DNA from 2 places in the Thauera sedimentorum genome. Region 2 is predicted to be linked to the other one. Evidence: predicted binding sites of a transcription regulator. Region 2 holds the regulator's gene; the other holds the start of a gene.
The links. The regulator HrcA, encoded in region 2, represses chaperone genes, less so after heat shock. The targets are predictions, from matches to a motif close to TNTTAGCACTCNNNGNCNNNGAGTGCTAANA.

Region 1: the regulator HrcA is predicted to act here: its motif matches at 2,231-2,261, upstream of groES (co-chaperone GroES).

What each region holds. Positions count from the first base shown of each region.
Region 1 covers NZ_JACTAH010000001.1:212,861-217,279, reverse strand. Annotated here, with positions in the region: gene groL (chaperonin GroEL) at 142-1,791, opposite strand; gene groES (co-chaperone GroES) at 1,847-2,137, opposite strand; gene IAI53_RS00970 (chemotaxis protein CheD) at 2,298-2,888, opposite strand; gene IAI53_RS00965 (autotransporter assembly complex protein TamA) at 2,891-4,419, opposite strand, start outside.
Region 2 covers NZ_JACTAH010000001.1:2,059,805-2,064,223, reverse strand. Annotated here, with positions in the region: gene hemH (ferrochelatase) at 1-978, opposite strand, end outside; gene hrcA (heat-inducible transcriptional repressor HrcA) at 999-2,027, opposite strand; gene IAI53_RS09440 (NAD kinase) at 2,109-2,996, shown strand; gene recN (DNA repair protein RecN) at 3,011-4,419, shown strand, end outside.

The DNA of each region.
Region 1 (4,419 bases), 1.8 Mb from region 2:
CCGTCCGATTATCACACGCTTCCCGCGTCGTGCGCGCATCCGCATCCGCATGCCCTGCGCCAGCGCAGCGCGCTGCGCGTGAACGCAAATCGGCCCCGCCGCAGCGGGGCCGATCTTTCAGGCGAATGACCTGGGCGGAGCTTACATGCCCATGCCCATGCCGCCCATGCCACCCATGCCGCCCATGTCGGGCATGCCGCCGGCCGGCTTGTCTTCGGCCAGTTCGCCGACCATGCAGTCGGTGGTGAGCATCAGGCTGGCGACGGACGCGGCGTTCTGCAGCGCGGTGCGGGTCACCTTGGTGGGGTCCAGCACGCCCATCTCGACCATGTCGCCGTACTCGCCGGTGGCGGCGTTGAAGCCGTAGTTGCCGGAACCTTCGACAACCTTGTTCACCACCACGGAGGCCTCGTCACCAGCGTTGGCGACGATCTCGCGCAGGGGCTGCTCCATGGCGCGCAGCACGATCTTGATGCCGGCGTCCTGGTCGTGGTTGTCGCCCTTCAGGCCGGCCAGGTTGGCGCGGGCACGCAGCAGCGCAACGCCGCCGCCCGGAACGATGCCTTCTTCCACCGCAGCGCGGGTGGCGTGCAGGGCGTCTTCCACGCGGGCCTTCTTTTCCTTCATTTCGACTTCGGTCGCGGCACCGACCTTGATCACCGCAACGCCGCCGGCCAGCTTGGCCACGCGTTCCTGCAGCTTCTCGCGGTCGTAGTCGGAGGTGGCTTCCTCGATCTGCACGCGGATCTGCTTGACGCGCGCTTCGATGCGCTCGGCATTGCCGGCGCCGTCGATGATGATGGTGTTTTCCTTGCCGATCTCGATGCGGGCAGCCTGGCCGAGATCGTCCAGGGTGGCCTTCTCGAGGGTCAGGCCGACTTCCTCGGCGATGACCTGGCCGCCGGTCAGGATGGCGATGTCTTCCAGCATGGCCTTGCGACGGTCGCCGAAGCCCGGGGCCTTGACGGCGCAGGTCTTCAGGATGCCGCGGATGTTGTTCACCACCAGGGTGGCCAGCGCTTCGCCTTCCACGTCCTCGGCGATGATCAGCAGCGGACGGCCGGCCTTGGCGACCTGCTCGAGCACCGGCAGCAGGTCACGGATGTTGGAGATCTTCTTGTCGAACAGCAGGACGAAGGGCTGCTCGAGGATGGCAACCTGCTTGTCCGGGTTGTTGATGAAGTAGGGCGACAGGTAGCCGCGGTCGAACTGCATGCCCTCGACCACGTCCAGCTCGTTCTGCAGGGACTTGCCGTCCTCGACGGTGATCACGCCTTCCTTGCCGACCTTGTCCATGGCCTTGGCGATGATGTCGCCGATGTCGCTGTCGGAGTTGGCGGAGATCGAGCCGACCTGGGCGATTTCCTTGTTGGTCGAGCAGGGCTTGGAGAGCTTCTTCAGCTCTTCGATGGTGGCCACGACGGCCTTGTCGATGCCGCGCTTCAGATCCATCGGGTTCATGCCGGCGGCGACGAACTTCATGCCTTCGCGAACGATGGACTGGGCCAGCACGGTGGCGGTGGTGGTGCCGTCACCGGCGATGTCGGAGGTCTTGGAGGCGACTTCCTTGACCATCTGCGCGCCCATGTTCTCGAACTTGTCCTTCAGCTCGATTTCCTTGGCGACGGAGACGCCGTCCTTGGTCACGGTCGGGGCGCCGAAGGAGCGCTCCAGCACCACGTTGCGGCCCTTCGGGCCCAGGGTGACCTTGACCGCGTTGGCCAGGATGTTGACGCCGGCGACCATGCGCTCGCGGGCGGAATCGCCAAACTTGACTTCTTTAGCTGCCATTCTTCAGAACTCCTTGAGTATTCGGTAATGGATCGGCGTTGAACGGACGGGAGGCTCAGGCCTCGACCACGCCCATGATGTCTTCCTCGCGCATGACGAGGAGCTCTTCGCCTTCGACCTTGACGGTCTGGCCGGCGTACTTGCCGAACAGCACCTTGTCGCCCACGGCGACGGCCATCGGGCGCACCTTGCCGTCGTCCAGGATCTTGCCGTTGCCGACGGCCAGCACTTCGCCCTGGTCGGGCTTCTCGCCGGCGGAGTCGGGGATCACGATACCGCTGGCGGTCTTGCGTTCGGCTTCCAGACGCTTGACGATCACGCGATCATGCAAGGGACGAATCTTCATCGAGCACTCCTTCGTTTCGAATTGACACTAAGTCTGCGGAACGAGCCGCAAATCGGGAATTTGGGATTTCCGGCAACGGTGCTTTCGCAGTTTTGTTAGCACTCGCCGCCGACGAGTGCTAATAATAGGGACGCCCCCTGGCCTTTTCAAGGGCGGATTTTCAGAAAAGTTCGATGTTGCCCTTCGGCTTGGGCGCGGCGATGGTTTCGGCATAGGCCTGCTCGCGGCTCTCGATGCGCTGCGAGATGGCGAGCGTGCTGGCCGCACGCTTGCAGAACACGTCGCCGGTGCGCGGGTCGAGCACGACCTTGCGCGACCACTGGCCGAGGAAGTCGGAGGCCTGCAGCGCGATGCCCTCGCGCGCCAGCCACTCGCGGGTGAACTCGACGTTGCGCTGGCCGATCTGGCTGCGGTCGAGCGATGAGACCACCATGCCGCCGCCGAAGGCCTTGGCCACCAGCCGGGCCTTCTTGGCGCCGCGCGCCAGCATGGCGTTGAGCAAGGCTTCCATGGCGAAGTCGCCGGCCAGCAGGGCGTCCACCTCGCTGCGCCCGGCGCTGCGGTTGAAGCAGGGCAGCATGAAGTGATTGAGCCCGCCGAGCTTCAGCGCCGGATCGTAGAGCGCCACCGCCACGCAGGAACCCAGCAAGGTGGCGATCGGCCGCTCGCGCTCGACCGCCCACCCGCCCGGCATGATGACCTGGGCGAGGCGTTCGAGCTCACGGCCGGCAAGATTGTCCTGTTGTCCCATGTTCAGAAGGCGATGGCGATGCCGAAGTGCAGGCGCAGGCGGCGCGCTTCCCGCCCCCAGGCGAGATCGAGCGCAAGCGGTCCGGCCGGGCTGGCCCAGCGTACCCCGGCACCATAACCGAGCTTGGCGTCCAGGGTTTGCCGGCTGTCGGCGGCATCGCCGGCATCGACGAAGGCGGCCACCGCCCAGTCGGGCCGGAACCAGTGTACATACTCGGCGCTGGCCACCGCCATGTAGCGCCCGCCCACGGTGGCCTCGCCCTCGCTCACGCCCAGGCTCTGGTAGGCGTAGCCGCGCACCGTCTGCGCCCCGCCGGTGCGGAACAGGAAGTCCTGTGGAATGCCCTCGCGGCTGGGCGCCAGCGTGGCGCCGAGTTCGGCGCGCAGGATCAGAACGTCTCGCCCGCGCACCGGCTGGTAACGCACCACGCGCCCGTAAAGACGCACGAAATCCTGGTCCGACAACAAGGCGCGCGCGCCGCCGCCGGCCTGCACTTCCAGCACGTAGCCCTCACGCGGGTCGAGCAGGTCGTCCACCTTGCGCTGCAACCAGGTCCAGTTGGCGCTCAGCGTGTTGCTGCTGCTCGGCGGCGCGCCGTCGGGCACCCTGCGCTCGTGCTGGTAGCGCAGCGCCAGCTGGGTGTCGATGCTGCCGCGCGTGGTCGCGCGCGCCACGCCGACCGCCTGGGTGGTCAGGCGCAGGCCCTGCAGGTCGCTGCGCTCGACCAGGGCGCCGAAGCTGTCGCGATAACGCGCCTGCACCGGCGGAAGGAATACGTCGGCGAACAGCGATTGGCGACGCTGCTCCAGGCGCAGGCCGCTGTAGAGCTCCCAGCCGCGCCCCAGCAGGTTGACGTCCGAGTAGCTCAACTCGCCGCGATAGCCGGTATTGGTCGAGTAACCCGCACCGAAGCCGGCCCGGCGGGGCTGCGCCTCGCTCACCTCCACCCTCACCGGCACCCCGTCCGCCTGCGCCGGGTCGCGCTCGATGTCCACGATCACCGAGGCGAACTGCGGCGCGTTCTGCAGGGTGCCCTGAAAGGCCAGCAGGCGGTCGCGATCATAGGATTCGCCGGGCTCCAGCGTACTGTGGCGAACCACCAGATCGGCCGGCAGATCGCGCAGCCCACTCACCGCCAACGGTCCCAGGGTGAATGGCGGCCCCGAGTCGACCGTCAGCGACAGGGCGACGCGGGCCGTTTCAGGGTCGACCTCCGCCCTGCTGGCCGACAGCCGTGCGGCCGCGTAGTCGCGCGTGGACACCGCGTCGAGCAGTTGCGACTTGGCGGCATCCCAGGCCGCCTGGCGGAAGGGCTGGCCGGGCTGCAGCGACCACGCACGGCGCAGGGCCTCGCGGCGCGCCGCACGCTCGCCCTGCTCGCCGGCCAGGTCGCCCTCGAAGGCGATGTTCACGCTGTCGATCCGCGCACGCTCGCCCGGCTCGACGGTCACCGTCCACGGCCCGGTGTCGGAGCGTTCCAGGCGGATACGGGGCGCAAAATAGCCTTCGGTGGCGAGCAGATCGGCCGCTT
Region 2 (4,419 bases):
GATCCAGGCGTCGTTCTCGTTGAGGCAGGGGATGTACTCGAACTGCTGGCCGCCGGCGCCGATGAAGGCGGTGCGGCATTCCATGGCGATCTCTTCCAGGGTTTCCAGGCAGTCGGCGACGAAACCGGGGCACATGACGTCCACCCGCTGCGTGCCCCCGGCCGCCATGGCCTCGAGCGTGGGCTGGGTGTAGGGCTTGAGCCATTCGGCCTTGCCGAAGCGCGACTGGAAGGTGACCAGTACGCGCTCGGCCGGCAGCCCGAGCGCCTCGCCGACCAGGCGGGCGGTCTTGTGGCACTCGCAATGGTAGGGGTCGCCCAGGTCGAGCGAGCGGCGCGGCACGCCGTGGAAGCTCATCACCAGCTTGTCGCCCTCGCCGGACCGGACCCAGTGGTCGCGCACGCTCTGGGCCAGCGCCCCAATGTAGCCCGGGTCGTCATGGAAGCTGCGCACGTAGCGGATCTCGGGCAGGTTGCGCCAGCCGAGCAGGCAGCGCGCGACCTCGTCCATCACGCTGGCGGTGGTGCTGGCCGCGTACTGCGGGTACATCGGCACCACCAGGATGCGGGTGCAGTTGGCGGCGCGCAGGCGCTCCAGGGCCTCGGGAATCGACGGGCTGCCGTAGCGCATCGCCCAGTCCACCCGGACGCCGTGTGCGCCGGACTGGCCGAGGTAGCCGGCCAGCAGCTTGGCCTGCTTCTCGGTGTGCACCTTCAGCGGCGAACCCTCCGGCAGCCACACGCTGGCGTATTTCTCGGCGGACTTCTTCGGCCGGGTGTTGAGGATGATGCCGTTGAGGATGGGCCACCACAGCGCGCGCGGGATCTCCACCACCCGCGGATCGGAGAGGAACTGCTTCAGATAGGGGCGCAGCGCCGCCGCAGTGGGCGCGGTGGGGGTGCCGAGATTGACCAGCAGTACCGCGGTGCGTGCGGGCGTGCCGTGGGTGTAGGGCGGTTCGGGCCGGTAGCGGGCCATGGGAGTCCTTGTGGAATGGGTCAGTCGCGGGTCGACAGTGCGTTGGAGAGCAGGCGGGCGGTGATGTCGACAATGGGGATCACCCGGTCGTAGGCCATCCGCGTGGGGCCGATGACGCCGACCGAGCCGACCACCTGACCGTCGACCTCGTAGGGGGCGGTGATCACGCTGCAGCCGTCGAGCGGCGCCAGGCCGGATTCGCCGCCGATGAAGATCTGCACGCCCTCGGCGCGGTTGGACAGGTCGAGCAGTTGCAGCAGGCCGGTGCGCTTCTCGAACATCTTGAACAGTTCGCGCAGGCGGACCATGTTGGACGACAGGTCTTCCACGTCCAGCAGGTTGGTTTCGCCCGAGATCACGTAGCTGGCCGCGGTCTCCGCGGTGGCCTCGGTGCCGGCTTCCACCGCCGCGGCCATCAGCTCGCTCATGTCGCTGCTCAGTTGCTTGAGCTCTTCCTGCACGCGGCTGCGGATTTCTTCGAAGGCGAGGCCGGCGAAGTGCTCGTTGAGATAGCTCGCAGCGCCGGTCAGCTCGTTGCTGCTGTAGGGCCGGCGGGTGAGCAGGATGCGGTTCTGCACGTCGCCCGCGGTGGTGACGATGATCAGCAGGATGCGGGTTTCGGACAGGCTGATGAACTCGATCTGGCGGATGCGCACCGCCTCGCGGCGCGGGGCGACCACCACGCCGGCGAACTGGGTGAGTTCGGACAGCAGGTGTGAGGCCGAGCTGATCAGGCGCTGTGGCTGGTCGGGCTGCAACTGGCCGCGCAAGGCGCTGATGCGCGACTTGTCCAGCGGCTGCACGGTGAGCAGCGAGTCGACGAAGAAGCGGTAGCCGCGCGCGGTGGGGATGCGGCCGGCCGAGGTATGCGGGCTGGCGATGAAGCCCATCTCCTCCAGGTCGCTCATGACGTTGCGCACCGTGGCCGGCGACAGTTCGAGGCCTGAATAACGCGACAGCGCCCGCGAGCCGACCGGCTGGCCTTCGGCGATGTAGCGTTCGATCAGCGTCTTGAGGAGGATCTGCGAGCGGGCGTCTAGCGTGTTCATGGCGGAGGCAAATATAGCGCGGATCGGGCCCCGGTGCAGCGCGCTGCCGGGCGCCGGGCGGATGTGGTTTAATCGCGTTCCATGAGCCAGCGCTTTCGCACCGTTGCCCTGATCGGCAAGTACCAGAGCCCAGACGTGGCCGAATCCGTGTCGCGCCTGGCCGAGTTCCTGCGCGAACGCGGGCTTGTGGTGTTGATCGAGCAGGGCACCGCGAGTTCGATCGGCATGGGGGGCGGCGAGTTTCCGCCGGCCACCTACGACGAGATCGGCGCGCGCGCCGATCTTGCGGTGGTGCTCGGCGGCGATGGCACCATGCTCAACACCGCGCGCCGGCTGGCCGAGCACGAGGTGCCGCTGGTCGGCGTCAACCAGGGGCGGCTGGGCTTTCTCACCGACGTGGCGCGCGAGGACGCGACCGAGCGCATCGGCGAGATCCTCGACGGGCGCTACACTGCCGAGTCCCGCTTCATGCTCGACGCCGAGATCCTGCGTGGCGGCCAGCGCGTGTTCCAGACCCTGGCGCTCAACGACGTGGTGATCAACAAGGGCGACCTCGGGCGCATGATCGAGTTCGACGTGGCGATAGACGGCGAGTTCGTCTACACCCAGCGTTCGGACGGCATGATCGTCAGCACCCCTACCGGGTCCACCGCCTACGCGCTGTCGTCCAACGGCCCCATCCTGCATCCCAGCGTCGGCGGCATCGCCATCGTGCCGCTATGCCCGCATGCGCTCACCGCCCGCCCGGTGACCCTGCCGGACACCTGCCGTATCGAGATCAATCTCCTGCCGCCGCACGACGCGCGCGTGCATTTCGACGGCCAGGCGCGCTTCGATGCGCGTGCCGGCGACTGCATGCGCATCACGCGTTCCGCGCTGCAGGTCCGCCTGCTGCACCCCGAGGGCTACAGCTACTTCGCCATGCTGCGCGAGAAACTGCACTGGAGTGCGGTTCCGCGCCACACCTGACATCAGCGTCCACCATGCTGCGCCGCCTGACCATACGCGATTTCGTCATCGTCGACCGCCTGGAGCTCGATTTCGAGGCCGGCTTCGGCGCCCTCACCGGCGAGACCGGTGCGGGCAAGTCCATTCTGCTCGACGCGCTCGGCCTGGCGCTGGGCGACCGTGCCGATGCCGCCGCGGTACGCACCGGGCGCGAGCGCGCGGAAGTGTGCGCCGAGTTCGATCTGCCGCCCGACGGGCCGCTCGCCGCCTGGCTTGCCGAGCAGGCCCTGGAGGTCGAGGACGGGGCGCTCATCCTGCGCCGCGTGGTGGAGGCGGGCGGGCGTTCGCGGGCCTGGTTGAACGGCACCCCGGTCACCCTGGCGCAGCTGCGCGAGGCCGGCGAGTGGCTGTGCGACATCCACGGCCAGCATGCCCATCACGCCCTCTTGCGTGCCGACGCGCAGCGGGCGCTGCTCGACGCCCACGCGGGGGCCGCCGAGGCGGTGGCCGAGGTGGCGGCGCGCTACCGCGACTGGCGGCAGGCGGTCGAGCGGCGCGAGCGTGCCGAGCACGACAGCGCCGCCTCCGAGCGCGAGCGCGAGCTGCTCGCCTGGCAGGTGCGCGAGCTCGAGGAGCTGGCTTTCGACGCCGACGAGTGGCAGGAGCTGAACCAGGAACACGCGCGCCTCGCACATGCCGCGGGGCTGATGTCCGGCGCCGACGAGGTGCTCGTCGCCCTGGGCGACGGCGAACTGGCCGCAGCCCCCATGCTCGCCAGCCTGGGCAACAAGGTCGGCGAGATGGCCGGCATCGACGCATCGCTCGAAGAGGTGCGCAGCCTGCTGGCCGACGCCGCCATCCAGGCGGACGAGGCCTTGCATGCGCTGCGCCGCTATCGCGATCGGCTGGACCTCGACCCCGAGCGCCTGGCCGAGGTGGAGGGCCGCATTGCTGCGGTGACCGATCTTGCGCGCAAGCATCGCGCAGCGCCCGAAGCGTTGCCCGCCCTGCTGGCGGACTGGCGCAGGCGGCTGGAAGAGTTGAGCGCCAGCGCCGACCCGGCCCGACTGGCGGAGCAGGAAGCCGCCGCGCGCAAGGCCTACGAAACCGCCGCACGGCAACTCGGCGCGTTACGCCGTCCGGCCGCAGCTGCGCTCTCTGCCGAGGTGAGCGAGGCCATGCAGACGCTGGCGATGGCCGGCGGGCGCTTCGAGGCGTCGCTCATCCCTCTGCCGGACGGTTCGGCGCATGGCGACGAGACGGTGGAGTTCCTGGTGGCGGCCAACCCGAGCCAGCCGCTGCGCCCGCTGGCCAAGGTGGCCTCCGGTGGCGAGTTGTCGCGCATCGGCCTGGCGATCCAGGTGATGACCAGCCGCGACTCTGCCACGCCGACGCTGATCTTCGACGAGGTCGATGTCGGCATCGGTGGTGGGGTGGCCGAGAT